DNA from 4 places in the Glutamicibacter sp. NPDC087673 genome. Region 3 is predicted to be linked to each of the others. Evidence: riboswitches for the same ligand, from Rfam matches in the RefSeq annotation. Region 3 holds a riboswitch; each other region holds the start of a gene.
The links. A riboswitch is a leader RNA that binds a small molecule or an ion and turns the genes downstream of it on or off. The one in region 3 is predicted to bind S-adenosylmethionine.

Region 1 (7,468 bases), on a different contig from region 3:
GAGCATGTGCCTGATGCCAAGATCTACGCGTACTCCCAGCAGCATGCAGCGGTGAATTCCGATAGCGATAGCAATGCGCTGGCAAGAACCCTGCATGATCACCACATTGGCCAGGCGCTGGTCTCGGCGGTGTACGAGGGCACGTTCAAGGAAACCCCGATTATCGGGGTGATGGGCGGGCATGCGATGAGCCGGGGCACTGCGCAGTATGCGCAAGCTTTGGAGCTTGGGCGCATGATTACCCGGGCCGGCTACGCGGTCGCCACCGGTGGAGGCCCCGGCGCAATGGAAGCCGCCAATGCCGGTGCGTGGCTGGCCGATTACGGACCAGAAGATGTCGCTACGGCATTGCAGATGCTGGCCGAAGCGCCAGATGCGATCCATCAGCGCACCGGCTGGGCGAGAACTGCGCTGATGGTCAAGGAGCGTTTCCCGAGCCAGCGGCAGTCCCTGGGCGTGCCAACCTGGTTCTACGGCCATGAGCCGCCGAATCTGTTTGCCACCCAGATTGCCAAGTTCTTCACCAATTCCATTCGTGAAGCGATTCTGCTGGAGCAGTCCAACGGCGGGCTGATAGTTCTGCCCGGGGCCGCCGGCACGGTGCAGGAAATCTTCCAGGATGCCTGCGAAAATTACTACGCTACCGGTGCTCGCGTGGTGCCGATGGTGCTGATCGGCAAGGACTATTGGACTAGGGATCTGCCTGCTTGGCCGCTGCTTCAGGCCCTGGCCAAGGACCGTGTCATGGAACAGAAGATTGCTCTGGTGGAAACCGCCGAAGAAGCGATGGAGTTCATCCAGAGCATGCAAACCCTGCGCCGGCGTACCCGGCGGCCGGAGAACAGCTAGAGCACGGCATGGAAAATGCCGGTACAGCCAAAGCTGTACCGGCATTCGATTCGCAGCAGGCTGCTATCCGATGCTGACGTCGAAGATCAGGCCCAAGCAGTAGGTTATGGCCGCTGCGCCCCAGCCGATGGCTAGCTGGCGCAGGCCGCGCTTGAGCGGGGAGGCCCCGGAAAGCAGTCCCACGATCCCTCCGGTGATCATCAGGGCCACGCCCACCAGGACTACCGAGACGATGATCGCGGTCATGCCGGACAGGCCAAGGATATACGGCAGGATCGGCACCACAGCACCGGAAGCAAAGAGGAAGAACGAGGTGGCCGCCGCACCGGTGGCCGAACCCAGCTCCTGGTGCTCCTTCTCAAGTTCTTCGCCGCGACCCTCTGGGTTCAGCGAGAAGTCGGGGTTGCAATCGCAGGTGAACAGGCCCATGCGTTCGGCGGCCCGGTGCTCGGCATCTTCATCGCTCATGCCGCGGGCCTTATAGATTAGCAGCAGCTCGTTGGCGTCCAGATCAAGGTTCGGGGCCGCTGTCAGCGTGACCTGGGTTGGGCGTGAAGCTGTCAGCAGCTCGCGCTGGGAACGCACCGAAACGTATTCGCCAGCTGCCATGGACAGTGCACCGGCCAGCAAGCCGGCAATGCCGGAGAACAGCACGAAGGTCGCTGAAACACCGGTCGCACCGATGCCCATGATCAAAGCGAGATTGGAAACCAGCCCGTCGTTGGCGCCGAAGACCGCAGCACGGAAGTTGCCCGAAAGGCGCGCACGGCCTGCTGTAGCAAGCGCGCGAACGACTTCTTCGTGGACCTGTTCGTCGGCCGCCATCTGCGCGGTGGCGTCCTTGTCATCGCGGTAGGGCGAACTGCTCTCGGAGCGCTGGGCCATGGCCAGGACGAAGACCGAACCGAAATGCAATGCCAGGAAACGCAGCATGGTGCGGCGCAGCGACGGGCGGACTTCCTTGACATGTTCGCCGAGCAGGACGCGCCAGTGGGATTCGTGGCGTGCTTCCGCCTCTGCCAGGCCCAGCAGGATTTGCCGTTCCTGCCCGGTTTTCTTTTCCGCGAGGGCCCGGTAGATGGAGCCTTCTGCGACTTCATCAGCGAGATACTTGCGCCATCGCTGGATCTGCGCTTTGGTAGGTTCGGTTGCTGAGTGCTGTGGCATCGCGAAGATGACTCTCCTGGAACATGGAGTTTCCCAATGAAACCCGTGGATCGGATCAACTACCCAGTTTAGTCAGGGCTCCTGCACTTGGGAATTTGGCAAGACTAAAAGCAAATCGCTTGCCCGCAGGATCTCCGGCGACTGGCACCACCAGCAGCAATTCAGATGTGGCCGGATCGAAGGTCGGCCGGCGGGCACAACGAGCAATGAGCTGTTCGAGCCTGAGCGGATCTGCAACGTAGCGGGTGCGCCAGCGGCCTTCGGCCTTGAACTGCACTTGGCCGGTCTGGCGGTCGATGACGGGCAGAATCGGATATGCCATGGGACGTCAACTCTCTTGCGAGCTCTTGCCCGTGCACCTGTTGATGCGCGGACCGCTTCCTCATCCGAACCACCCATGAACTTGGGGTTGGTGCGCGGCCAGTCGGAGCTTGGCGCCGCGTCTCGTGAAGCAACATTTCCGATGGTACCGCCGGCGGCAGGGCCCGGTGAAGTCAGAATGCGTAATATGACTGCGGGTCAGCTGCCCGGGGCAAAGGCATCGGCCAGTTGCTGCAGCTTCTCGCGTTGTTCCGCCCATTGCCCAGCGGTGTAATCGGGCAGCAAATCCAGTTGCGCGGTCCAGCCAGCACGGCCATCGAGCTGCTCGCGAATAATGTCCAAATGCCCTGCATGGCGGGAGGTCTCGGCGAGCGCATGGATGAGCAGGTGATCCAATGTGGTATTCCCGGCTGGCCCCCACCACGGTACCTCTACGGGGCTGTCCAGGGGCAGGGTGCTGATGGCCTCATCGGCGAAGGCGATGGCTTTCCGATAGAGGCCGATCAGCTGTTGCGCGCGCATGTCTGCTGGCGGAAGGAAATCCGCGTCGGGATCATGCGGAGCTATGAACTCGCGAACGTAGCGGTCATTGGCCTTGCGCTTGAGGCAGGTGCCGAAATATTCGTATTCATTGATCGCCAAATGGTGCAGTACACCCAGAATATGGGTGCCCGTAGGGGTGAGCGGGGTGCGGGCCAGGTGCTCGGCGAGGCCTTCTGCCTTGAAGATCGCATTCTCGCGTGCGTCGTTCAGGTACCCGCAGAGCTTGTCCTTGGTGCTGTCCATGGACAGAGTCTAGTGACCGTGGTGGGTCCGCGGTAGGGGCGCCGTGTGTTTACCATTGGTAAACTTGCCCCGCAGGCCTTGAAGCCAAAGTGGTTGCGGTTGTAGTTGCTGCAAAAAACGTCGATGGAGCCAAACGATGAAAACCTTGCCAGTTGAACCAACCGGTGCTGCGATCAACATCGGTGCGAGGCTGCGCGGGGTGCGCCAGACCCAGCGCATGACCATTGACCAGGTCGCCGAGCTATCCGGACTGACCAAAGGTTTCCTCTCACGTGTCGAGCGCGACCTGACCAGCCCTTCGGTTTCGACCCTTTTGCGGTTGTGCGAAGTGCTGGGCATGGAAGTAGGTACCCTCTTCGAGGTTCCAGAAACGAAACTGGTCCGCCTGGAGCAGGCTCCCCGTGTTTCCCTGGGCGGCGACGGCATCACGGAGCAGCTGGTTACGCCACGCAGCGAGAAGCGGGTGCAGATGATTCGCGCTGAGATTGCGCCCAAGGGCACCGGTGAAGCAGAACTGTATTCGGTGGATTGCGAGCTGGAAGTGCTGCACGTGATCGCGGGAAAATTCATCCTGGTATTGCCAGATCAGCGCGTAGACCTCGAAGCAGGCGATACGATAACCTTCCCCGGGCGTGAACCGCATAGCTGGGAAAACGATTCTGATGAGGTAGCTGTGGTTACCTGGACGCTGATCCTCTCATGACGCCAAGCCCATGCGCCTGCTGCCAGGGCACGGCATGAGCGGTGCGGCTGCGCGTTCGTCTGCGGGGAGATGAACCGCGTATTCTAGGAACGATGCGTTGTTTCGGGGCGCTCGGAACGATGAGTGATGGGAGAGGCGTGAGGACAGGCGAACCAACCGCTGCGCAAGATCAACTGCGCAGTATCAGCTGGTGGGCTTCGATACTTTTCGGCGTTCTTATTGGCACCACCTTGACCTGGATCCGCACCCAACGCAATTTCTTCTTCATTGGCGCAGCGATTCTGGCCGTCGTCATTGTCACCATTGGCGTGCGAACGATTCGCCGACGTGCACGCTTCCCGCTGATGGCGCAGGCGCGCACCTCGTGGGTGTATGTGCTGTGGACCGGTGTCCTGCTCATCCTGGCCGGACCGATCCAGCTGGTGTACGTAGCCGATGACCTTTCTGAACTGACGATCAAATCGCTGGTAATGTCCGCAGGCTTCTGCCTGGGCATTCATGAGGTCGATCGCGCGCTGGTGAAAGCCAGCAAGAAGCGCTCCGGTGAGGCCTAGCCTTCCGATTTGGGCGGAATAGCCTGAAATGTAGTCAAAACATCCAATACCCTTTGGCGCGATTTTGCATAGTGTGATCCTGATCAACTTTCCAGAAGGGGTTGCCATGTCAGGAAAAACCGCGAAGAACCACACCGCAGAACCAGGCCTCAAGAAGGTCCTCGGCCGCTGGGATGCCTTGGCCATAGGCGTTGGCGCGATGATCGGCTTTGGCTGGGTCGTGCTCACCGGCGACTGGATTACCACCGCCGGTCCGCTGGGAGCCACGCTGGCTATGCTGGTTGGCGGTGGCATCATGGCGGTAGTTGGCCTGACCTATGCCGAACTCGTTGCGGCCATGCCGAAAGCAGGCGGTGAGCACAACTACTTGCTGCGCGCCATGGGCGCCCGCTGGTCTTTTGCCGGTTCGTGGGCCATCGTCGGCGGCTACATTGCGATCGTGGCCTTTGAAGCAGTGGCACTGCCCAAATCCGTGCTCTATCTCTTCCCGGAGCTTTCGCAGATCAGATTATGGGAGATCGCTGGCTCAGAGGTCTACTTGACTTGGGCGCTGGTCGGTGTCGCCGGTGCGATAGCGATCACCTGGATTAACATCCGGGGCATCAAGACCGCCGGTGTAGTGCAGACCTTCGTGGTGCTCTTCCTCTTCGTCATCGGCGCAATGCTGCTTGCTGGCGCATTCACCGGGGGCGAGAGCAGGAATATGGAACCATTCTTCGAAAACGGGGTGGCCGGCTTCTTCGGCGTGATGATCGTGGTGCCGTTCATGTTCGTCGGCTTCGACGTGATCCCGCAGTCCGCCGAGGAATGCGACATCGCCCCGCGAAAAATTGGCAAGTACGTGGTGATTTCGGTGCTGATCGCCACCGCCTGGTATGTGGGGATCATCCTGGCCACCGCCTCGGGAATGGGCGCTTCGGCGCTTTCCGGATCCGAACTTGCCACTGCCGACGCGATGGGGGCACTGTTCAATTCCGAAATCATGTCAAAGGTGCTGATCGCCGGCGGCATTGCCGGCATCCTCACCTCGTGGAATTCGTTGCTGATGGGTGCTTCGCGACTGATGTACGCGATGGCCAGTTCCGGGATGCTGCCACGCTGGTTTGCCTACCTGCATCCGAAGCACCGCACACCGAGCCATGCACTGCTGTTCATTGGCGGCCTCTCCATTCTGGCTCCATTCTTCGGCACCGCCATGCTCGGATGGTTGGTGGATTCCGGTTCGCCGTCGATCGTGATCGCCTACCTGCTGGTGGGCGTGGCGTTCTTGATTCTGCGCCAGCGCGAACCGCAGATGCAACGCCCGCTGCGCGTGGGCGGTGCGGGAAACGGCGGCAAGGTCATCGGCGTACTGTCGGTGGTCTTCTGCGCCGGCCTGATTTCGCTGTATCTTCCGGGAATGCCGGCGGCCATCGGGTGGCAGCCGTGGCTGCTCTTCGCCGCTTGGTGGATCCTGGGCATGGCCTTCTTGCTGCGGGTGCCACGCGGGATTGCGCCGGGCGAATTCGCGGAAGAGGAATTGCTGCAGAAGCTGAGCATCCGCCAGCAAGCCAAGCTCGGTGCCACCGGCCCGGACGCCGCAGCAACGCGACGCGCCAGTGCGCCGCACGATAGCCGGACTCGGCTCAAGGGCTGACGGCTGTACCTAGGGCACGCCGCGGGATCTGGCTATTGCAGAGACTGCGGCGTGCCTATTTCTGTGCCCGGCGCAGGGCCAGCCAGAGCGAGGCGGCGGCATCCGGATCATCGAGATTGGCGCCAAGCAATTCCTGGGCCACGGTGATGCGGTGGCGCAAGGAATTTCGGTGGATGCCCAATTCGCGGGAGGCTTCTTCCCAATGGCCGCGATGGCGCAGGTAGGAGGTGACCGCGGAGAGCAGATCGGCGCGCGCGTACGCTGCGAGGGCCTTGACCCAGGTCTCTGCGCTGGCATCGAAGCCCGGGGCGCCGCAGGCCATGGTCCCGAACGGGACAGCGTCCAGCGTTTGGCGCAGGGCAGGCAAATTGGCAGGGATCTCGGCCAAGTTCAATGGTTGGGAGAGTACGGCGTGGACTTCGGGTGCGGGGGAATCAAATCGCCCGCACGCCATCGGGCCCGTTGCGGTTGCAGCCTGCGGTGCCACTGCCTCGCCATTGCCGGAACTGTCTGCGGGTTCGGGAAGTATCAAATAATGTTCGGCGCCGTCCTCATAGTGAAGCTGGCACTCGCGTACCGCTGCGGCGACATCGGGCAAGGCGGCGGGGCGCGCCAGCGAGGGCAGCGCATGAAGTGCGGTTGCTGCATCGGTATCGGCACCTGCCCGGTACAGCAGGATTCGCACACGAACAGGTATTCTGCCCAATCCGGCTTCTTCCCCGACCAGGCGTGCCGCCTCGGGCTGGCCATGCAGCAACAATTTTGCGGTGGCCGAGCTGAGCGCGTTATTCGTGCTGGCAGCCAATTCCCGTTGCCTGGCGCGCAAGGAGAGCAACGTGCAGGCCGTCATGATGATCTGCCGGTCGGCCTTGGTCGGCCTGCGCCCGGCGGAAACTCCGAGATATCCGTGGATCGTGGTTCCGGACAGGATGGGATAGAGCGCAACTTCGTGGCCCTGGACCTCGAAGGTGGACGCCGAGGGCATGCCATTGCGCCGAAAGCGCATGGACTCGTGGCGGAGTTCGCCCAGGAACGCTTCGGCGGATGCCGGGTAGCAGGCCGCCGGCCGGGAATCGACGGAAAGATAGGCGGCCCAGCCGTTCACTGCCTCAGCCAAGCCCCGCACGACTGCATTGATGGCATCCGGGCGTACGGCGGCACGCGCCAAGGCAGTCTGCGTGCCCAAGGAACCCATCAGGTTCGAAGCCTGATCACGTGAGGCCAGGCGCCAGTATGCCCGTGAAATGTTCTGGAAGGGCACCTGGTCCGGGACGATCCCCAGCTCTATGCCGGCAGCGTCGCAGGCGGCGATGACGTGCTCGGGCACCGTGCGAAGCCATGGACCCAGCCCCAGCCCCAGGGCGCAGACCTTTTTGTCCTGCAGCCGGCGCATGTATGCGCGGGAAGCTTCCTCGCTCGCGGCGAATGGCATGCCGGTGGTCAGCAGCAGCT
Region 2 (7,468 bases), on a different contig from region 3:
CTTCGAAATACAGTGCGACCTTCTGGCCGCGTCCCGCAGCTACATGGCGGTCGGCGCAGTTCACTGCGGCGTTCAGCTTGCCGCCGAGGTACCAAGAAATTTCCGGTCCGCGCTTGGCATCCGGATCGGCCGGAATGATGCGGCTGGTGGTGTGCCACGGGGTGTCCCAATCCAAGAGGTTCGCCGCTTCGTCCCAGAATTCCTGGCGTGCTGCCTCTGAAACTTGAGTTGAGGTTGTTGCCAATTCGGTGGTCATCGCAAACTTTCTTTGGTGAGGGGTAGTTTTGTCAGCGGGTACTAGCTGGTCCAGTTTCAGGTCCAGCGCTTGATAGCCCAACGTTCTGCTATCGACAGCAGGGCATCGGTGATCTTTCCAAAGACGGCCAGCAGCACGATGGTCATGATTAGGCGGTCCAATCGGCCGTTGTTCTGCGAGTCGGTGAGCAAGAAGCCAAGGCCCATTGACGCGCCGAGGAGTTCGGCTGCGACCAGGAAGAGCCAAGCTTGGGCTAGTGCCAAACGCAGTCCGGAGAAGATCGAAGGGACCACTGCGGGCAGCTGGACGGTGCGCAGCAGCTTCAGTCCCTTCAACCCGAAGGCGCGGGCTGCTTCGACCAGGTGGGCATCGACATGGCGCAACGCCAAGGCGACGGTGGTAAAGACCGGGAAGAAGGCACCAATGATCACGAGTGTGACCTTGGAATCTTCACCCATTTTCATCCAGAGCACCAGCAGCGGAACCCAAGCCAAGGAAGGGACTGCACGCAGGGCGCTGATGCTCAGTCCCAGAAATGCATCTGCCAATTTGGACAGCCCGACAAGCGCACCCAGCGCCAAGCCCAGCAATGATCCGAAGGCGAAACCGAGAAGAACACGCTGAGTGGAGATGCCGATGTGCTTTCCGAGTTCGCCATCCTGGAAGAGCTCAATGGCAGCAGAAACCACTGAACCCGGAGTTGGCAGTGTCCACGGAGCAACGATTCCGGTAACGGTGACAAATTGCCACACAGCCAGGGTGGTCAGCGGCAAGACCAGCGCAAGCAGCCATTTCGGGGCACGCAGGATCGTTGCGGCCATGCTGGCCTTCTGCTTGGCAGGTGTTTGGCTTCCGCGGGTTCCAGCCACGTTAGTGGGACTCATGGCTGGTTACTCTCCGGAGATCTTTGTTGCGTCTGCCTTGACGGCAAACTGGTCATCGATGAGGGTTTCCAGAGCTTCATCAACGGATTCCTGCTCCGAGACATCGCCGCTAGCGACCAGCGTGGGAGCAATCTTGCTCAGGACTCCAGTGAATTTGGCGTCGGGAACTGCCGGAACGTCCAGATTGGAGCGTTCCTCAATGACGGTGGCAGCAACTCCTGGTTCGAGCCCTGCTACGTCGGCCAGGATTTCTGCGGTTTCCTCGGGATGGTCAGCTGCCCAGCCACGAGCCTTTTCGTAGGCATCGACAACGAGCTGGGCGAGTTCGGGGCTCTGCTCAATGAAGTCTTCGCGAGCGTTCAGCGCACCGTAGGTGTTGAAATCCAAGTTCCGGTAAACCAGTTGCGCGCCGTCTTTTTCGGCAGCGGCCATGATCGGATCCAAACCGCTCCAGGCATCAACCGAGCCGTTGGCCAGGGCGGTACGTCCATCGGCATGCTGGAGGTTCTGCAGCTTGATGTCAGCTTCACTCAAGCCCGCGGATTCCAGCGCCTGCAGCAGGAAGAAGTATGGGTCGGTGCCCTTTGTAGCGGCCACGGTCTTGCCAGCGAGATCTTCAACGGACTCGATTTTCGAGTCCTTATCCACTACCAGGGCCGCCCATTCCGGCTGCGAATACAGTGCGATGGTCTTGATGGGTGCACCGTTCGAACGGTTCAGGAGCGCAGCGGAACCGGCTGTGGAACCAACATCGATTGCGTCGGCGCGAAGAGCTTCATTGGCCTTGTTGGAACCAGCGGACTGGATCCATTCGACATTTACGCCCTGCTCCTTGGCGGCTGCTTCCAACCATCCCTTTTCCTTGAGCACCAGGCTCAGCGGGTTGTATGTGGCAAAGTCGATGGACAGGGTCTGGCCATCCGAGGAGGCTGTAGCGTTTTCGCCAGCACAGCCGGTCAGGGCAATTGCGCCAACGAGCAAGGCGGCGGCGGACAATGCAGTGCGGCGGGTGAGACGGTTCAAAAGCATGGAGAATCCTAGAATTGTGCGTGCAAGCGGTGTAGGTGAAAGGCAAAGAGGCCGCCGAATGGTTCGGACCCCACGGCGTGCCCGGGACTAATGGTTGGTTGGGTCGACGCCGAGCAGGCGCAATAGGTGCAGACGATCTGCAACGAACTTTTCATCGGTATGCCGGCGTGGATGCCCAGCTGAGATGGACAGATCTTCGATGACGCCCGCTGCACTATGCTCAGCGCCTCGCCCCAGAACAATCACGCGGTCAGCCAAAGTCAACGCCTCGTCCACATCATGGGTCACCATGAGAACGGTGGTGGGGAACGATGCGTGAATCGAGAGCAGCAGATCCTGCATCTTCAAGCGTGTCAGCGCATCGAGGGCGCCGAAGGGTTCATCAAGAAGCAATACACCCGGGCGCCGAGCCAGCGCGCGAGCCAGCGAAACCCGCTGCGCCATGCCTCCGGAGATCTCTCGTGGGCGCAAGCTGGCTGCATGGCTCAGACCGGTCAGCTCGATCAACTCATCGATCAGCGAGTTGCCGGCGCGCTTATCGGTTTCCGGTGCCAGGCCCAGTGCAATGTTCTGGCGAACCGAGCGCCATGGCAGCAGCCGGGGCTCCTGGAAGGCAACGGCGCATAACTCGTTGATGCCGGTGACCTCGCGGGTGCCGGTGCGGATGGTGCCGGTGGTGGGTTGGTCCAAGCCCGATACTGAACGCAGCAGCGTGGATTTTCCGCAACCGCTGGCTCCAAGAATGGCCACGACTTGACCTGCTGGAATTTGCAGGTTGATATCGGCCAGGACCGTGAGGCTTTCCATCTTGGTGGTGAAGGTCCGCGACACGTTGCTGAACTGCACACCCAGGGCGCTTGAAGCTGAGACAACGGGAGCTGCCTCGGGCGCTGCAAAGGAAAGAGTCATGTTCATCTCCATCGGTCCTGGCGGTAGCACCGGCCTGCAGAGCAAAACTCCAAAGGTGGTTGCTGCGGCGTCAACGAGCCAGATCTCTCGGCCGCTCGGGATGGTTACGTGTCCATTACAACGAGTCGAACGATTTGAACGCAAATCTCGCGTAATATGAAAAAATCTTCGACAACTACGTCACATTGCCCAGAAATTTCGTTATTTATTTTATTGCAGGCCGGTTTGCTCGACATTAAGCAAAACTTTGCAACTCATCTTCGGCAGGACACGGATTAGGCTGTGAAATTTGAAGATGGGCACTTCCGGCACTGGGACGAAATGTGACTTCGCGGGTTGGAATCACCGGTTTATTACCGTTACAAATGAATTACGACCCATCCAGAGCGGCTGAGAGATCTGGCTCCACGACGCCGCAGCAACCACCCCAATAGCGGGACGGTGCTACCGCCAGGACCGATGGAAAGAATTGAGAACCCTGATGCCTATTGGTGAATCGCACAATGCCCTCGGACTGGACTTCAACCAGCTCAGTGACCCTTCGCAGGCCACCGCAATGGACCTGGACAAGTTTGAAGAACAGTTGCCGACTAGGCAATTGCTGAAAATCACCCCCGGACCAAGTGCGGATGAGCAATACGACCGGCTGGCCGAAATCTTCCGTCCCGTTTTTGCGCAGATCGCCGCAACCGCCAAGGACCGCGACTTGAACCGCGTGCTTCCTTTCGAGCAGGTAGGCCTGCTGAACCGCGAGCGCTTCGGTGCGCTGCGCCTTTCCGTTGCCGACGGGGGCTACGGCGCACGGCTGGTGGATGTCTTCCGCCTGCTCATCGAGCTGTCCGAGGCGGACTCCCACGTTGGCCAGCTGTGGCGTGCGCATATCGCATTCGTCGAGAACGTCTTGGCGATGGAGGACGAAGAGCTGCGCAAGAAGTGGGTCGCTCGCATCGCTGCCGGGCAGATTATCGGCAACGCCTACACCGAACGCGGTGGCAACGCCCTGGGCACCTTGAACACCAAGGCCAGCACCGTGGACGGGCGCTGGGTGATCGACGGTGAAAAGTACTACTGCACCGGCACCATTTTTGCCGACTGGACCACCGTTGCCGTGGCCCACCCGGAGCTCGCCGGCCGCCAGATCGCCGTGGTCTCCACCCAGCGCAGCGGCGTCAAGATCCTCGACGACTGGGATGGGTTCGGCCAGGGCCTCACCGGAACCGGCACCACCGAATTCCACCAGGTCCCGGTGGATTGCTTCATGCCGCAGCAGACCAATGACTCCGAAGCGGCGATCTTCCAGCTGGTCCTCATGGCCGTGCAGGCGGGCATCGCCCGCGCCGCATTGAACGACCTGCGTCACGCGGTGCAGGCGCGCACCCGCATCTTCACCACTGGAACCGGGGTGCCGGTATACCAGGAACCCCAGGTCCTCCAGCTGGTGGGCGAAGTTTCCGCGGAGTCCTTCGCTGCCGACTCCGTGGTGATCGGCGCAGTCCTTGAAGTTGAAGCCGCCCTGGGCGATCCGGGACTGAACGACGAGGAACGCTACGCCGTATGCGAGCTGGCCGCCAACCGCGCGCAAACCGTGGTGCAGCCACTGGCCATCGGCGTGACCAGCAAGCTCTTCGACGCACTGGGAGCCTCTTCCACCAGAAGCGGCTGCAACCTGGACCGGCACTGGCGCAATGCGCGCACCATCGCCACCCATAACCCAGCGATCTACAAGGCGCGCATCGTCGGGGACTACGAGATCAACGGGGTCCAGCCGCAGCGGCTGTCCGTCACCGGCGAAGATTCGACCCAGCGGGCCTGAGGGCCTGCGACGCACACCAGCAACTTTCCACGATTACCAACCTATGGGGGCAAAGCCATGAGCGAGAACAAGCGCGAGATCCTATTCAACGCATTCGACATGAACTGCGTGGTGCACCAGTCGCCGGGCCTGTGGCGCCATCCGCAGGACAAGGCCTCGACCTACAACACCCTGGGCTACTGGACCCACCTGGCCAAGGTGCTGGAAAAGGGGAAGTTCGACGGGCTGTTCCTTGCCGACGTGCTGGGCACCTACGACGTGTACAAGGGCACCAACGTGACCCCGCTGGGCTCCGGCGCGCAGGCGCCGGTCAACGACCCGATGATGCTGGTTTCCGCCATGGCCGCCGTGACCGAGAACCTCGGCTTCGGCGTCACCGCGGGCACCGCCTATGAGCACCCGTACGCTTTCGCCCGCCGCTTGGCCACCCTGGACCACCTGACCAACGGCCGCGTGGGTTGGAATGTCGTCACCGGCTACCTTCCCTCGGCCGCCCGCAATATGGGCCAGGAAGACCAGATGGAGCACGACGAGCGCTACAACCACGCCGATGAGTACCTCGAGGTGGTCTACAAGCTGCTCGAGGGCTCGTGGGAAGACGACGCGGTGCAGAACAACAAGGAAACCGGTGTCTACACCGACCCGGCCAAGGTGCACCCGATCGAGCACGAGGGCAAGTACTTCAAGGTCCCGGGCATCGCCATCACCGAGCCGTCCACCCAGCGCACCCCGGTGATCTACCAGGCCGGCGCCTCCAAGCGCGGCACCGAATTCGCCGCGTCGAACGCCGAAGCGATCTTCGTGAATTGCCCTACCCGCGACCTGCTCAAGGAAGCGGTCAGCAAGATCCGCGACGCTGCCGAGGCCGCTGGGCGTGGCCGTTACGACATCAAGGTCTTCGCCATGCAGACCATCATTACCGCGGAAACCTCGGAACTTGCCCAGGCGAAGTTCGAGGATTACAGCTCCTACGTGGATATCGAGGGGTCGCTTGCACTGCTTTCGGGGTGGACCGGCATCGACATGTCCGTCTACGGACCAGACGATGTCATCGGCGACGACGTGAAGTCCAACGCCATCCAGTCCTCGGTGGAGACCTTCAAGAAGGCCAGCGGCGATACCGGAAAGCCATGGACCATCCGCCAGCTGGCCGAATGGATCGGCGTGGGCGGATTCGGCCCGGTCTCCGTCGGTTCGGGTGCCGAGGTAGCCGAGAAGCTCATCGACTGGGTGGACTACACCGATGTTGATGGCTTCAACCTCGCCTATGCTGTCACTCCAGGCACCTTCGAGGACGTTGTCGAATACGTGGTTCCCGAGCTGCAGGCGCGCGGGGTCTACAAGACCGAATACGCCGAGGGCTCGCTGCGCCACAAGCTGTTCGGCGAGGGGGACCGCGTGAAGGACACCCACCGCGCAGCCCAGTACAAGATCGCCAACCGGATGGCCGCGCAGGCCTGATATGTGCCCGTAATTGTCAAGTAGGCATGGGTTAGCACCCGCTTGGCTGGATTGCCGAGCGGGTGCTTTTCACCTCCCTGATCGACCCGGTGGTGCGGCGTGTCTTGGTGACGCGTGGTCAGTCTGACATACGCGGGTTGGTTACCGCATGACCCTGTTTCGGCGAGAGCAACCAGCTTGTCTAGGATCGAGCGTGGCACCTCTTGGGATGCTGCTCATAGGCCTTCCGCTGATGCGCTCTTCACGCTGCATGCTCCACTTAGCATGATATGAGAGGCGAGTCTTGCAGAATTATTCGTCCATCACGGCCAATGACCAGCACCAACCGGCAAGTTCACGGGCAATCGCGGTGCACGCGACGGTGTGCTTCTTCTTGTGGCTGGCCAGGGTATTCCACCGCTGGTTCAGGCGCCGATTCCCGGCATCGCCCCGTGCCGCTGCCTGGGCCGATGCCTTGGCCCACCGGTCGGTCATGGTTTTCCCCGGCTGGTACCGCGGTTTGTGATGCCATGCAGCCTCGACGAGCAGCCGGCGGGCATGGGTGTTCCCGGTCTTCGTGATCCCGCCCAAGGACCTGCTGGTCCCCGAGGAATATTCGCTGGGCACCAGGCCAAGATAGGACGCAATGGTGCGGCCGGTGAATCGATCCCAGTCACCGAGCTCGACTGCGAGAGCGAACCCGGTCAGGGTGTTGATGCCACGCAGGCAGCACAGCCTGTTGGTCACGGCAGTGAACTGGGATTCGGCAGCCATCTTGTTGATTTGCTCATCGAGCCGGTCACGCCGGGCAAGACCGAAAGTGGCCGCATCGAAGGCAGCGTCGAAGGCCGCCAACGTTCCGGTGCCAAGGCTTGCGAGCTCGTTTTTCCTGATACGCCGCAGCCATGCCTCATGCCTGGAGCCCCAGCACGTACTGCCGTCATAGATGAAGCTATGGCGCAGCAGGAGCTTCGAGAGCCGATGCCTGCACATCATCAGCTCAACCCTGGCGTCCTCGCGTGCTCGGACGAGGTCTCTGGCGGATTCCTCGACGAGCGTCGGCACGCGCACTGCCACGAGTTCATCGACTTTGATCAGTCGTGCCAGCAGCAGGGCATCGCGGGCATCGGTTTTGAC
Region 3 (7,468 bases):
AAGTGATCGACCGCTCGCTCGCAGCGCATGGTTTGCGCGGGCCGAAATGCATTGAAGCTTGGCTGCCCCGAAGCGTAGGGGATCCGTCGCTCGAAGAGCCGGCGAAGGATCATCACCGCACGTCATGGATTAGCCTTTCCGGCGCGTACTGGAGGCTTTGCGCTGCCAGCGAGACAGCTTTCGCTCCCGAGCGCATGGACCAGGAACGTTTCCTGGTCTCCGCGCCTGTCGAAAAGGCCGAGGATCTCATGGCCGAAACCGAAGTGCTGCGCGTATTGGTGGGCTATCCGGCACTCGTGCCATCCCACGCGCGGCGCCGCATGTGGAGCCGGGAAATTGCTGTGGCTATCGCCCGCACCCCAGCCCGCAGCCTGGAACATGCAGCTGCCCCAGCGATGCAGCTCAATGAGGAACAAGCCAGAACCCTGCTGGTCGTTGCGACAGCTGCTTCGATGAGCCAAGCGGCCACGGATCTGCATATTCACCGCAATACCTTGGTGCAAAGACTTGAGCGGATAAGCCAGGTCAGCGGCGTCGATATTCGGCGGTCCAGCGAATCCCTGAAACTCCAGCATGCCATCTACGCGAGAGTGGCCTTGGGCCAGCTGCATGTTTTCTAGGCCCTGGAAACGAGGGGAGCTGGCGCCGGGGCTGGGAAGGGTGGGGTGTTTGCACACATAGGCTCTTTCGAACCCAGGCAAATGTGGTCGTGTGCCCATAGGTATTCGGGGTCACTTTTCCTAGTATTGGCAGGATGATCGATCTTTGCGCCCGAAACCGGGGTGGCACGGTGGCATCTAGCCCAACGGGCAAAGCCTTGAGCAGCTTCGCCGATAGGGCTGGTCCACCCGTTGAGCCACTGCGGGCTGGACGCAGAGAACTACCGATATTGGCAAAGGAGCCAACCCGCCGTGTACGAACTGCTAGTTCTGCTGATCCTTGTTGTGGCCATCGTGATGGTCACAGCACGCCTGAAGATCAGCCCATTTCTCGCCCTCGTTGGCGCCGCTATCCTGGCGGCCTTCGCCTACCGGATTCCGCTGGCCGACGTGGCTTCGACGGTCACCACGGCTTTCGGCAGCACCATGGGAAATATCGGACTGGTGATCCTGTTCGGAACAATGATCGGTGTCATCCTGGAGAAATCCGGCGCCGCGATCTCCATGGCAGATGCGCTGATCAAGGTCCTCGGTACCCGGTTCCCCAACCTGACGCTATCGATTATCGGCTACATCGTTTCCATTCCGGTCTTCTGCGACTCGGGATACGTGGTGCTCAACTCGCTGCGCAAAGCCATCACCCTGCGTACCGGGGTCTCTGGGCTGGCAACTTCCATCGCCCTGATGACCGGCCTGTACGCGACCCACACCATGGTGCCTCCAACTCCGGGCCCGCTGGCCGCAGCCGAAAGCATCGGCATTGCCGATAACCTGGGCTTGATCATCGCTGTCGGATTGCCCGTTGCGGCCATCTCGGCACTTGCCGGCTTGGCCTACGCCAGCCGCTTCAACAAGTCCCAATGGACCCCGTTGCCAAGCGACGACCACAATGACATCTCCGAACTCGACTATGAGCAGCTGCGTGCAAGCTTCGGAAAATTGCCCAGCCCGGCGCTGGCCTTCATGCCGATCCTGGTTCCGCTGGTGCTGATCTGTGCCGCATCCATTGCGAAGCTGCCCTCGCACCCGATTGGCGAAGGCGCTGCCCTGGAAATCCTTTCCTTCCTGGGGACGCCGGTTATTGCGCTGATCTTCGGCTTGATCTCATCGACTTTTCTTTTGAGCGGTGGCAGCAAGCTGGCGGTCTTCAATGAGCAGATGAACGAAGCTGTACGCACCGCTGCTCCGATCTTGCTGATCACCGGTGCCGGCGCCGGCTTCGGCGCGGTCCTGGCCGCGTCGGATCTGACCACGATTCTTTCGGATTCACTCAGCGGACTGGGCTTGGGCCTGGCTGTGCCATTCCTGATCGCCGCTGCACTGAAGTCCGCCCAGGGCTCGTCCACCGTCTCAATGGTGACCACTTCCGCGCTGGTCGCTCCGATGCTCGGCTCCCTGGGCTTGGGTTCGGAGCTGGGCATGGTGCTATCCGTATTGGCAGTAGGCGCCGGTGCGATGGTTGTCTCGCACGCCAACGACTCCTACTTCTGGGTCGTCTCGCAGCTCAGCCGCATTCCGGTGATCACCGCCTACAAGACCCTGAGCGTGGCTACCGCCATCCAGGGCACCGCGGGGTTCCTGACTGTACTGGTCCTGGGAGCCGTACTGCTTTAGCAGCACGCCTTCCAAGAAAGCAACGGATCGCGCCATCGGCAGATGGCGCGATCCGTTGCTTTAAGCAGTGCTGGATTAGCCCAGGCCTGCCGCCGGGAAGCTCCGCGCGGCCTTATTCGCTGTGGCAGTCGAGATCACCAGCAACGCGATGGCGGCCAGGTAGCCGGTTCCGGTCGCGGCGAAGGCGAAACCGAATTGGCCCAGCAGGCAGAGAACTGCTGCGCTGGCCAATGCCGCCCAACCGGCCCAGGAAGCCGCGGCAAGCAGGGGCGCAGCCTGCTGATGCCCGGCGAGCCAGGCCCCATCGCTGGCCAAGGTGTGGCGCGTCTTGATGCCGATCGCCGCATTGCGAGCGAGCTTCCGGTCCCGTGCCATCGGGGCGAGGAACGCTGCGACCAGCGTTATGCTCAGCAACCCGAACATGAAGGCAATCACGCCTGCTGGATCCACTTGCCGCCTCTTCTGCCGATTGATCTTGAATGGCCATTCTATGCGGTCGCATGGAAGTGCCCTGATCCACGCTGTGTTCCCAATCGATGCCTAGGGGAACGCCTTTGAAATCCAGTTCCAGCATGCCAATTGCGTCATGCGAAGGTCATATGACGTCTTATCCGCCCGTTTTCCGGCAGGGCGAAGGCGCGAAGATGACCTATTTTGTCCTGCTGTTCCTCCGCATGACAGCGCCCTTCCCGAGGACCTGCCAGCAATGCTTGACTCGGAGCACAACCCATCCAGAGCGGCTGAGAGACCTGGCTCCGAGACGCCGCAGCAAGCCTGCACTCCGCAGGTAGTGCTAACGCCAGGTTCGATGGATCCGCAGATTTTCTGCATCCTTCGGAATCCATAGCCCAAGAGGAGAACGAAGATGACTGTACTGGATACCCAATTGCCGCGCGTGCCCTACACCGGCACTGCTGATGAAGCTGAACTGGCTCATTGGCGCGACGTCGCCCAGCAAGTAGCTGACAAGCTGGCGGCTGACGCGCTCGAACGCGACCGAAAGAACGCCCAGCCTTTCGCCGAAGTGCAGCTGCTGCGCGAAGCCGGGTTGCTCAATCTCTTGGTGCCTGCAGAATTCGGCGGAGCCGGAGCCCATTGGGAAGCGGCTTTCGAAGCGGTCCGCATACTGGCCGCAGCCGATGGCTCCATCTCGCAGTTGCTGGCTTACCACTACATCAACCAGTCCGGCATTGCGTTCTACGCCCCAGCAGAAGCGCAAGGGGCATGGTGGCAGCGCACCGTGGAAGGTGGCTGGCTCTGGGGCGATTCGGTGAATCCAGTTGATCCGGATTTGACGCTGAGCGCCGAAGGGGACGGCTACCGACTGAATGGAGCCAAGCGATTCTCCACGGGTTCCGGTGTTGGCGAGGTCATCGTCATCAACGCGCTGGTCCAGGGCGGAGAATACGACGGGCAGATTCTCGCGTTGGTTCTGCCACGCGATATCGATGGCTTGGAAATCGTTGACGACTGGGACTACCTGGGACAGCGGCTGAGCGCGTCGAATTCCTTGAAGTTCCACAACGTGCGGCTCGAAGCAGGGGACTTGCTGGGATTCGTCACCGATGAACCGGTCTCCACCCTGCTTACCCCCGGTATCCAGTTGGCCTTCGCCAACTTCTACCTGGGCATCGCCCAGGGAGCACTGGAGCGCGGCAAGCAGATCTTGCTGGGCCGCAAGAACGCCTGGCTGTTCTCGCAGGCAGAGACCTACTCGCAGGACCCGATCTTCCAGCGCACCGTCGGAGAGCTCAAAGCCCGCACTGCAGCAGTGGCGGCGCTGACCGAGAAGTTGGGCCGGAAATTCGATGCCCTGCTCTCGAAGGCCGGGGAAGTCACCCAGCCCGAACGAGCGGCGTTGGCCGTGGAAATTGCTGAAGCCAAGGTGGTCTCCACTGAGGTGGGAGTGGATGTGGCGAACCGGATCTTCGAGGTGACCGGTTCATCTTCGACTGCGAACTCGGTGGGTCTGGACCTGTACTGGCGCAATGTGCGCACCCATTCGCTGCACGACCCAGTGGACTACAAGAAGATCGAGGTCGGCGCCTACTTCCTGCGCGGAGAGTCCCAGCCGCTCTCGCTGTACACCTAAGAAAACTTCTCCCGGATTGGACTGAACGATGACTGTACTTGCAACTGGCAATCGACTCGCAGGCCTCAAAAACCGCTTCGCACCGCTCTTCGCGCGCATTGCGCAGGGTGCAGCTGAACGCGACCGCACCGGCGAATTGCCCTACCAGCAGGTCGCGGACCTGGCCGCTGCCGGCTTTGGCGCGGTTCGGGTCCCGGAATCGCACGGGGGTGCCGGTGCTACGCTGCCCGAACTCTTCGAGCTCTTCGTGGATCTCGCGGCGGCGGATTCCAATATTGCCCAAGCACTGCGCGCGCACTTCGCCTTCGTCGAGGACCGTCTGGTTGCGGCCCCCGGCCCGGGGCGCGACAAGTGGCTGGCCCGCTTCGTGGCGGGAGAACTGGTGGGCAACTCCTGGACCGAGGTCGGCACCGTCAAGGTCGGGGACGTGATCACCAAGGTCACCCCGGACGGCGAGGGAAGATTCAAGCTCAACGGCACCAAGTACTACTCCACCGGCTCGATCTTCGCCGACTGGCTCGATACCTACGCAGAGCGCACCGACACCGGAAAGCGCGTGATCGCCGCAGTCAACCGCCACCAGCCCGGCGTCGAGCTGGCCGATGACTGGGATGGCTTCGGCCAGCGCACCACGGGTACCGGCACCTCCACCTTCACCGATGCGATTGTCGCCGAAGAAGACCTCATCGACTTCGATACGCGTTTCAAGTACCAGACAGCTTTCTACCAGCAGGTGCTGCTCGCTGTTCTGGCCGGCTCCGCCAAAGCAGCCGAGCGCGACTTCGCCGCCGAGCTGAAGGCGCGCAAGCGGACCTTCAGCCATGCCGCGGCCAATCTGGCGGCCGAAGACCCGCAGCTGCTGCAGGTGATCGGCGAGGTCTCCGCGGCGGCCTTCGCTGCCGCGGCAACGGTGGAACGAGTGTCGACGGCATTGCAGGGAGCCTATGAAACTGCGCAGGCGCTGCACACCGGCGAGGTGACCGGGGAAGAGGACGAAGCAGCCAACGATGCGGCAGAGCTGGCCAGCGCCCAGGCGCAGGTGGTGCTCACGCCATTGGTCCTCAACGCGATCACCCACGCTTTTGATGCGCTGGCCGCCAGCGCCACGAGCGTTACCAAGAACCTGGACCGGCACTGGCGCAATGCCCGTACCGCCGGCAACCACAACCCCTGGGTGTTCAAGGCGCGGTTGATTGGCGACCTGGCGGTCAATGGCACCGAGCTTCCGCGCGTGTGGGCGATTGGTGCATCAAAGTAGATTCCATGGTCTTGCGAGCCCAGCATCCTTTGCCGGTGCTGGGCTCGTGGTCGTCGGCCCGGGGCAATTGATCGACCATCGTTCCAGTCGCCTGACGGATAGCTGCCGGCCTTGGCCCTAGCGCACCTGGGTAACCGTGCCACTTGCGATATGGAAGATATCCAAGTCGCGGGGCACGAAGAGGCCGCCAGAGAACTGTTTCGAGGCCCGCTGCCAAACTTCCATTCCAGATCCAGCGGGAACCAAATGATGCAGCGCCAAGTTCCGTGCTCCAGCCCGCTGGGCGATTCGACCTGCGTCTTCTGCGGTGGTGTGCGCGCGCCGATGATGTCCCATGCTCGCTTCCAGTTCGGAGGATGAAGCATGCGGGTAGCTACGAGCGATGGCCTCCAGATCAATAGCTTCATGGAACAGCAAGTCGCAGCCTTGGGACAGGCGCGCAAGATTTGCGCTTGGCGCTGTATCGCCGGAAACCACGACCGATCCATATCTCGAATCAAAGCGGAATGCGAATGCCGGAGCGATAGGTTGGTGCTGGACCAGGATAGCGCTAATTTTTACATGCCGATCAGCGTATATTTCAAAAGGCTCCATGTCCGGATGGTTGTTGTGGTTGGGGTGGAAGCCTGTGCCGGCGGGAATCTCGATATCTGCGCCATGGAAAATATCCGAAATATCAGGTGCCGCCGAATCCCGTCGGCGATCGTTGAGATCTGTCGCATGGGCGCGCAGCAGCAAGTTGACCATGGCGTTGGTCCCGGGTGTGGGCGACTGCGGAAATATGGCTTCCGGCTCTTCGGCCGCTGTCTGCATCGAGGGCAGCACTCCTCGATCACCCGGTCCGAAAACAGGAACCTGCCGACCCTCGGTGCCGCGGAACCCAAGGCCGCCCAGGACCATGACAGAATTCAGGTCAATGACGTGGTCTGAATGCTGATGGGTAATGAAAATTCCGCGCAGGGCAGTGGGGTGAATCCCGATCTCAGCCAGGCCCAAACCGACGCCATGGCCGCAATCCACCAAGTAAGCGTGGCCGTCCACAACGATCGCGGTAGAAATTCCGCGACGGTGACCGGTTCCTGGATCCGGCCTCAATAGCGGGCCGCCAGCAGTTCCAAGCGCCACTGCATGCATTCCGGTCTTCATCACTGGCTTCATCTGTCTCCTGTAGACGGGTTATTTCATCGGCAAGCTGATGCCATCATCCGCGGAGGCAATGAAGTAGTCAAGGAATAATAGATTATTCGTCTCATAACATTTTCTAGTTGGCAGCGGTCCGCTGCCCGCTGGCTAGACTGGGCGGGTGATCAACTACACCCTGCGCCAGCTGCAGTACTTCGTCGCCGTCGCTGAACTCGGCTCCATCTCCGCCGCGGCGAAGCAGTGCCATATTTCCCAGGCCGCAATGTCGCAGTCCATGGACGAGCTGGAACGCGCCGTCGGCTCGCAGCTGCTGGTGCGCCGCCGCGCCCGAGGCGTGGTGCTCACCGCGGTCGGCACCGACTTCCTGCTCGATTCCCGAGCCCTGGTGCGCCATGCCGAAGAAGTGCAGGACCAGATTGTCGAACGCCAGACCAAGCTCTCCGGCCCTTTGGTGATCGGCTGCTATTCCTCGCTGGCCGCATTCTGGATCCCGGTGATCTGCGAACGCTTCACCAATGTGCACCCGGATTTGCAGGTCACTCTCGTGGAGGGGGACGGAGCCGACCTGCAGGAGCGCATGCTCAAGGGCCACCTGGATGCGGTGCTCACCCATACCCGCCACCTGCTGCCGCAGGTCTCTTCGCGTACGGTGATGTCGGGCCGGCCCTATGTGCTGGTGGGAGGCAATCACCGGCTGGCCGA
Region 4 (7,468 bases), on a different contig from region 3:
CATCTCAAAGATTATTGCCCCACTACTGCTGTTTCCGCTAGCTCTTTCGGCAGCAGGGTGTTCAGCCGATAGGAAGCAGGCTTGTGACGGAGGAAAACCCGTCAGCGATCCACAGGAAGCAGTTCGAGTACTACTTGAGGCTGCAGAAACAACTGACCATGACAAAGCGTGTTCAGTGATCATGGACAAATTAGACGAAACAGTCATGAACACACAGCTAGCTGCGCTGAAGACCGACATGGATTCGGTAGAAGTCACCTCATCCAACTTCACGATGGTCGAGTTCGAGCGCGGCGGTCCAGCACACTTCTACCATGTGTATGCTGATCAGCCTGATAAGTCCGTGGACCTTACGTTCATGGACGTTGGCAAAGGATCGCGAATAGTATTTGGCGAAAACTACTGAGTCACTACCGTATTATCAAGCCCCGCGATAAGGACGTAGACCCTGAATCTCATTCAGGGTCTGCGTCCATTCAGCTGATTGCTCATCGATATGAGCAGGGGTCGGTGCTGGTGACCTCGAATATGCCTTTCGGCCGGTGGGGTGAGGTTTTCGGTAATGATGTTGTTGCTTCGGCGATGCTTGATCGTTTGGTTCATCATGCGGAGGTGTTGTCTTTGGCTGGGGATTCATATCGGGTGAAGAACCGTCAGGATCTGCTGCGCAACGCTGAGCAGGTATAGAACAAATTGGGTGTGGAGGGGTCAATTTTCGATTGGCGGTAGGGGGTCAATTTTCAGTTAGCGTTGATAAACTTTGGCTACAAATCCCGCTGTGGGTTCTGAACATGCGAGCATTCCCCGTTCAGGATAGTCGTGGACGTTAGACGCAGGCTAGGTATGCCATGAGGTTCTCGTCCCGTTGAACACCCTGGGTCCTCGCAAGCTCGTCTCCAGGGTGTGTCGGGCGTCCGCTGGCGTGTCCGGTTGGTGGCCCGGACTTCGTCCGGTCTTTTCCTGTTTTTGCTGCTGTCCTTCGGAGTGTACGGGCCACCTCCAAACCCACAAGCCACTCGCTGCGCTTCGGGCGTGCTCCACCAGAAATTCTTGGTCCGCGCTCCTTCGTCGCTTCTTTCGGCCCAAGATTTTCGTGGATTGCGCACCCCTGACGGGTTGATGGGTTTCCGGCTGGCCCCGCTTCATTTCTTTTCGCCAGCAGGCAGAAAAACAACCGGGGGAGGGCTTCGACGGGAGGCTGGCAATCTGCCCCACTTTCCGTGAAGCGAAAGGATGCAAAAACCTATGCAGACCACGACCAAAGACAGCCGCGAAACCGTTACCGTCCCGGCAACTGTCGAGCGCGACATGTACGGCGAAATGTATGACTGGATGGAATCGCTGGCCGGTACCGGGTGGTACGAAGTTCCAGGGTGGGGACGCGACGGATGGGACCTGGGATCCTGGCCTTACATCATCTTCGCCGCGACGAAGACGACCGATGAAACCGGGAAGTTGTGCGGATACACCACCTACGTGGAAGGCGACGTAACTGGTCAAAAGAACTAGGCCGTCCGGCAGAACGCTCCGATTATGGACAAGGGGAGCAACAGCTAGGAAGCCTTTTTGGTTTCCTTGGTAGCAAACCAGCCGGGCAAGCTAATCAGCAGCCCCACGACACCAACAATCGCCACCACCCAAAGAGCCGGGGCAGGCCATGAGTCCAGGTTGTTCTCATCCATGATGACCCCCGTAGAATACAGGGCAATCCCGCTGCATACCAAGGCAGTCAAGCTCATCCCGAGGGCCACGGACCATAGGGTTCTTCGATTTGCATCCACTGTCTGCTCCTTCGTATCTCCAGTCAACTGGCGCACTTCCAAGGAAGCTTCTGCTTCCGGAGAATTCTGAATAGTGCGTCAACCCAGAGTACTGTCTCCGATGCCTCTTAGCTGGGTGCCGCAGAGGGAATCCTCGCCCAGAGAAATTTCAACTCCGTGCAGCATTGAGGGTGCGGCGCAATGCTATTGCGAGATGCTGGAATGTTCTCGGGCCAGGGGAATTGAGTTTTCATATAGCAGTGCGGGCGGGATTTTTCTTCTTTCGTTCGCGCTCGTAGCGAATCGAAATCGATTCTCTCTGCCTGTTTTAGGGTTGGGTCGTTTGGCCTTGCGTTGCAGTGCTGTGGTTTGCAGATTTTTCGATCTGTGATTGAACGCGTCGAGCACTTCGGGGCCACACCCACGGCATGCCGTGGGCCAATTGCGTCGACCATGGTTCGTCAGAGGTCTTGTTCTTCCTTCGGAATGCTCCGTGCAAAAGTTCAGCGTCGTTGACCAAACCGGCCGATTCCGGGGAATTGCCGCAGAAAAATGGGTGCATGCAACGCAACGTTGCATGCACCCATTTCCTGGAATCTTGGACTCCCTAGGCAAGTACCTGGCGCTTGGAGGAAATGACGCCGGTATTGAATCCAGCCAGGCGCAGGCCGCCGTGGAAGCGGGCGTGCTCGATCTTCACGCAGCGGTCCATGACCACATTCATGCCCGCGGCCTCGGCGCGCCGGGCCACTTCCTCATGCCAGGATCCCAGCTGCAGCCACAGGGTCTTCGCGCCTACGGCCAGGGCCTCGTCCAGCACGGTAGGCAGGTCATCGTGCTTGCGGAAAACCTCGACCAGGTCCGGGGTCTCCGGCAGATCGGCCAGCGACTTGTACACCGGCTGGCCCAGGATCTCATCGAGTACCGGGTTGATGAAATACACCTTGTACTTGGAGGAGGAGAGCAGGTAGGTAGCCACGAAATAGCTGGCGCGCGATGGCTTGTTCGAGGCACCGACAATGGCGATGGACTTGGTGTCGCGCAGGATCTCCAGGCGCTGTGCGGCTCCAGGGCCTTCCCAAGCGGTATCAACGGCAGTCATTAGATTGCTCCCTTCGAAGCGGTTGGCAATGCGCAGGCGGAACCATCATAGGCCGGAGCCTCGAACCCTGCGGCGGAAGCGGCAATCGCTTCCTGCGAAGCGGCCAGCGCCTGGTCCAGATCCCAGAGGATGTCCTCGACATCTTCCAGTCCTACCGACAGCCGGATCAGATCTTCTGGCACGCCAGCGGAGACCAGCTGCTCGGCGCTCAGCTGCTGGTGGGTGGTGGAGGCCGGGTGCAGCACCAGGGTGCGGGCATCGCCGATGTTGGCCAGGTGGCTGGCCAGCTGCAGGGCTTCGATGAACTTCGAGCCGGCTTCGCGCCCGCCCTTCACTCCGAAGCTGAAGACCGAGCCGACGCCCATGGGCAGCAGCTCCTTGGCCTGCGCGTGCTGCGGGTGGGATTCCAGGCCGGCATAGTTCACGTAGGTCACACGCTCATCGGCCTGCAACCAGGCAGCGACCTGCTTCGCGTTGGACAGGTGGTTGTCCATGCGCTGCGGCAAGGTCTCCAGGCCCTGCAGCAATTGGAATGCGGACTGGGCCGGCAGAGCCGGTCCGAAGTCGCGCAGCTGTTCGCTGCGCAGCTTGGTCAGGAAGCCGTACTCGCCGAAGTTGTCCCACCAGGAGACGTTGCCGTAGCTGGCAACCGGTTCGGTCATGGTGGGGAACTTGCCATTGCCCCAGTTGAACTTGCCCGACTCGATGACCACGCCGCCCAGGGTGGTGCCGTGCCCGCCGATGAACTTGGTGGCCGAGTGGATCACGATGTCCGCGCCGTGCTCGATAGGGCGCAGGATGTACGGGGGAGTGAGCGTCGAATCGACTACCAGCGGGAGATTGTGGCGGTGCGCCACCTCGGCCAGGCCCTTCAGGTCAGCGATGTCGCCGGACGGGTTGGCCACCACCTCGGTGTAGACGGCCTTGGTGTTTTCCTGGATCGCCGCTTCGAAGTCGGCGGGATCATTGGAGTCGATGAAAGTGGTGTTGATGCCGAAGCGGCGCAGCGAGACATCGAGCTGGGTGATGGTGCCGCCATAGAGCTTCGAAGAAGCCACAATGTGGTCGCCTGACTGGGCCAAGGCCGCGAAGGTGACGAATTCCGCGGCCATGCCCGAGCCGGTGGCTACCGCTCCGATGCCGCCTTCCAGCGAAGCCATGCGCTCTTCGAAAGCCGCTACGGTCGGGTTGCCGATACGCGAGTAGATGTTGCCGTACTTCTGCAGGGCAAAGAGGTTGGCCGCATCGTCGGCGTCCTTGAAGACGAACGAAGTGGTCTGGTAGATCGGCACTGCGCGTGAGCCATGCTCGGCATCGGGGGTGCCTCCGGCATGCAATGCGCGGGTGCGGAATCCAAACTTGTGATCTGCCATGGTGGCTTACGACTCCTTGTCGATTGGGGTTTCGCGGGCACCGTAGGGCGGGCCGCGATCGAGGCAGGAATCCCGGAATCAATGTCGCTTCCTGCTGTGGTCCAACGGGTAGGCGGCTGCATCGTTTCTGGCGGTAGCACCGTAACCACCGGATGTGGCAGGTTGCTGCGGCGTCATCGAACCAGATCTCTCAACCGCTCGGGATGGTGTAATAATCTTCGCAACATGACCGTTCTTGACCCAACTATGAGTCGTAACGTTGCGTATTGGACGTAATGCCGGAGATTCTTCGATACCTGTTACCCCGGTTAGGCTGGAGCCATGGATACTTCGCTGGCACTGGTGCGACACGGGCAGACCGATTGGAACCTTGCAGGGCGCCTGCAGGGGCGTACCGATATCCCGTTGAACGACACCGGGCGCGAGCAAGCTCGCGAGGTCGGGCGCCAGCTGATCGGCCAGAACTGGTCGCTGGTACTTGCTTCGCCCTTGGAACGTGCCCGGGAAACTGCCGCGCTGATTGCCCAGCAGATCGGGGCCGAGACGGGGAACGCCGTTCCGGAACTCATTGAACGCGGCTTCGGCCCGCTGGAAGGCCGGATCATGGCCGAGGTCAGCGGAGCGGAATCGGCTGCTGCCAAGGACCTGCGTGAGCCGCGTGCCCAGATCTTGAGCCGTGCGGTGCCAGCGCTGCTGGACTTGGCCAGCAGGCATGCCGGGCGCAAGGTCATGATTGTCAGCCATGGGGCCACCATGCGCACCATCCGCGACGCATTGGCCGGAACCACGGATCCCCAAGGCGTGGAAAATGGCGAAATGCTCCACCTGGACTTGATCCGCCTTGAGCAGATCGCCAGCGAATTGGATCTGGTGGCATTCTAGGAATCCATGGGTATCTGCGTGAAGGAATTTTTTTCGTTCACGCCTCACAAAATGGTCTCCTCGTACGTTTACATGGTGAGAAGCCATGAAGGCGCAAAATTCCAGGAGAGCCATGCAAGCACCGTTCGAGCGGATAGTCCAGGACTATGGACTCAACATCCTGCGCGTTTGCCGTGCCCTGCTTGATGAGCATCGCGCGCAAGACGCCTGGTCCGAAACGTTCCTTGCCGCGCTCAAGGCGTACCCGCAACTGCCGGAGGACGCCAATGTCCTGGCATGGCTAGTGCGTATTGCCCGGAACAAAGCCATTGACGAGTTGCGCAGGAACAAGCCGGAAATCCTCATCGGCCAAGACGTGGACAGCCTGGCCCCATCGGCCCAACGGCCGGATCTGCAGTTGGAAAACCTGCAGCTGTGGCATGAGGTGAACCAGCTTCCTGGCAAGCAGCGGCAGGTGGTGGCCTACCGCTACCTGGGCGGAATGAGCTACGCGCAAATTGCCGGAATCCTTTCCGGCACCGAAGCTGCCGCCCGGCGTTCGGGCGCCGATGGGATCAAGAATCTGCGGGCCCGGATGGATGACCAAGAACTATGGCGGGAGCAGCCATGAACGGAAAAAATTATCGGCAGCAGGCTACGGCCGCTGAAGCGCAAGTCCTCGACTCGCTGCAGGACCGGCTCGTTGAACGGGCCCGTGCACGGGAACTTGTTGATGTTGCCTATCGCGTGGTCGATAGCCCCGTGGGGGCCTTGCTGCTGGCCAGTACCGATGCCGGGCTGGTCCGGGTCGCTTTTGAATCCGAAGGCCATGACCGGATTCTGGAGGTGCTCTCGGAAAGGCTCAGCCCGCGGATCCTGCGCGACAAGTCGAGCTTGGATGGTGCCGTCCGGCAGCTGGATGAGTATTTCGCGGGCCAGCGGCATGGCTTCGATCTTCCGGTGGACTTGCAGCTCTCCACCGAGTTCCGCCGCCAGGTGCAGCTGGAACTGGGTCATATCGATTACGGGCGTACCCTGAGCTACGCCCAGCTGGCGCAGCAGATCGGCAAGCCGAAGGCGGTGCGGGCCGTCGGTTCAGCCTGCGCCACCAACCCGATTCCCATCGTGCTGCCCTGCCATCGGGTGCTGCGCACCGATGGTTCATTGGGCGGCTACCTGGGAGGCTTGGAAGCCAAGTCCGAGCTGCTGAAGCTGGAGAACCCGGACTTCGCCAGCGGCGCCGCGACGCTGTTCTGACGGGCAGTTCCCGCATGAAACAAGTGCTGGGCTGCTGCCTCCCTTGCGGGAAGCAGCAGCCCAGCACTAATTGCTACGGGCTCGCGGCCCAGCAGCTGCTACTTGCTGCGCAGTTCGAAGCGATCTGCGTCCATGAGCTTGGCCCAAGCGGAGGCGAAGTCATTGACGAACTTCTCCTTGGCATCATCCGAAGCGTAAACCTCGGCCAGTGCACGCAGCTCGGAGTTGGCACCGAACACCAGATCCACGCGGCTGCCGGTCCAGCGGCCATCGGTGGTGGTGTAGGTCTGCTCGTCAGCGGATGGGGTCCATTCCAACCCCAGCTCCAGCAGGTTCGCGAAGAAGTCGTTGGTCAACGCGCCTGGGGTGTCGGTGAAGACGCCCAAGTTGGAACCGTCCCAGTTATTGCCGATGACGCGCAGTCCACCGAGCAGTACGGTCGCTTCCGGTGCCGAGAGGCCCAGCAGATTCGCGCGGTCGATCAGCAAGTACTCGCTAGGCAGCTTGACGAAGCCCGAGTCGTAGTTGCGGAATCCGTCGGAAACTGGTTCCAGCCATGCGAACTGGTCAACGTCGGTTTGCTCCTGGGTTGCGTCTACGCGGCCCGGGGTGAATGGAACCTCGACCTGCTGGCCAGCTGCCAGGGCTGCCTGCTCGACTCCGACGTTGCCGGCTAGGACAACGACGTCCGCGAAGGAAGCCTTGATCCCGGAAGTGGCGTTGAAGTTGTCAACAATCTCTTCCAGCTTGGCAATTACCGGCTTGAGCTGCTCAGGCTGGTTCACGCTCCAGGAGACCTGTGGTTCCAGGCGGATGCGGCCGCCGTTAACGCCGCCGCGCTTATCCGAGGTGCGGAAGGTCGAAGCGGCCTTCCAAGCCGTGGATACCAGCTGCTGGACGGTCAGTCCCGAATCGTTGATCAGGGCTTTAAGTGCGGCAACTTCAGTTGCACCCAAGGTGGTCTGCGGAGCTGCTGGCAGTGGATCCTGCCAGAGCAGGTCCTCAGCAGGAACCTCTGGGCCGAAGTAGCGGGACTTCGGGCCCATGTCGCGGTGGGTCAGCTTGAACCATGCGCGGGCGAAGGCGTCTGCGAACTGGTCTGGGTTCTCCTTGAA

Region 1: another riboswitch for S-adenosylmethionine. It lies ahead of ACIOTL_RS16165 (hypothetical protein); the one in region 3 lies ahead of ACIOTL_RS02900 (acyl-CoA dehydrogenase family protein).
Region 2: another riboswitch for S-adenosylmethionine. It lies ahead of ACIOTL_RS13760 (ABC transporter ATP-binding protein); the one in region 3 lies ahead of ACIOTL_RS02900 (acyl-CoA dehydrogenase family protein).
Region 4: another riboswitch for S-adenosylmethionine. It lies ahead of ACIOTL_RS13810 (O-acetylhomoserine aminocarboxypropyltransferase/cysteine synthase family protein); the one in region 3 lies ahead of ACIOTL_RS02900 (acyl-CoA dehydrogenase family protein).

The regions. Positions count from the first base shown of each region.
Region 1 is NZ_JBIUWB010000007.1:93,195-100,662, reverse strand. Features, by position in the region: gene ACIOTL_RS16175 (LOG family protein) at 1-849, shown strand, start outside; gene ACIOTL_RS16170 (VIT1/CCC1 transporter family protein) at 913-2,016, opposite strand; gene ACIOTL_RS16165 (hypothetical protein) at 2,072-2,338, opposite strand; SAM riboswitch class IV at 2,355-2,468, opposite strand; gene ACIOTL_RS16160 (DinB family protein) at 2,536-3,123, opposite strand; gene ACIOTL_RS16155 (helix-turn-helix domain-containing protein) at 3,260-3,826, shown strand; gene ACIOTL_RS16150 (hypothetical protein) at 3,964-4,380, shown strand; gene ACIOTL_RS16145 (APC family permease) at 4,487-6,016, shown strand; gene ACIOTL_RS16140 (PucR family transcriptional regulator) at 6,072-7,468, opposite strand, start outside.
Region 2 is NZ_JBIUWB010000005.1:280,480-287,947, reverse strand. Features, by position in the region: gene acs (acetate--CoA ligase) at 1-256, opposite strand, end outside; gene ACIOTL_RS13770 (ABC transporter permease) at 313-1,077, opposite strand; gene ACIOTL_RS13765 (aliphatic sulfonate ABC transporter substrate-binding protein) at 1,147-2,169, opposite strand; gene ACIOTL_RS13760 (ABC transporter ATP-binding protein) at 2,257-3,078, opposite strand; SAM riboswitch class I at 3,084-3,185, opposite strand; SAM riboswitch class I at 3,453-3,544, shown strand; gene ACIOTL_RS13755 (acyl-CoA dehydrogenase) at 3,560-4,891, shown strand; gene ACIOTL_RS13750 (LLM class flavin-dependent oxidoreductase) at 4,949-6,352, shown strand; gene ACIOTL_RS13745 (IS110 family transposase) at 6,644-7,468, opposite strand, start outside.
Region 3 is NZ_JBIUWB010000001.1:609,769-617,236, reverse strand. Features, by position in the region: gene ACIOTL_RS02915 (CdaR family transcriptional regulator) at 1-620, shown strand, start outside; gene ACIOTL_RS02910 (GntP family permease) at 912-2,273, shown strand; gene ACIOTL_RS02905 (SdpI family protein) at 2,349-2,723, opposite strand; SAM riboswitch class I at 2,998-3,088, shown strand; gene ACIOTL_RS02900 (acyl-CoA dehydrogenase family protein) at 3,139-4,365, shown strand; gene ACIOTL_RS02895 (acyl-CoA dehydrogenase family protein) at 4,394-5,623, shown strand; gene ACIOTL_RS02890 (MBL fold metallo-hydrolase) at 5,741-6,781, opposite strand; gene ACIOTL_RS02885 (LysR substrate-binding domain-containing protein) at 6,927-7,468, shown strand, end outside.
Region 4 is NZ_JBIUWB010000005.1:293,970-301,437, reverse strand. Features, by position in the region: gene ACIOTL_RS13835 (hypothetical protein) at 1-406, shown strand, start outside; gene ACIOTL_RS13830 (ATP-binding protein) at 376-687, shown strand; gene ACIOTL_RS13825 (hypothetical protein) at 1,246-1,509, shown strand; gene ACIOTL_RS13820 (hypothetical protein) at 1,554-1,781, opposite strand; gene ACIOTL_RS13815 (CoA-binding protein) at 2,368-2,862, opposite strand; gene ACIOTL_RS13810 (O-acetylhomoserine aminocarboxypropyltransferase/cysteine synthase family protein) at 2,862-4,235, opposite strand; SAM riboswitch class I at 4,351-4,445, opposite strand; gene ACIOTL_RS13805 (histidine phosphatase family protein) at 4,557-5,117, shown strand; gene ACIOTL_RS13800 (RNA polymerase sigma factor) at 5,230-5,727, shown strand; gene ACIOTL_RS13795 (methylated-DNA--[protein]-cysteine S-methyltransferase) at 5,724-6,353, shown strand; gene katG (catalase/peroxidase HPI) at 6,452-7,468, opposite strand, start outside.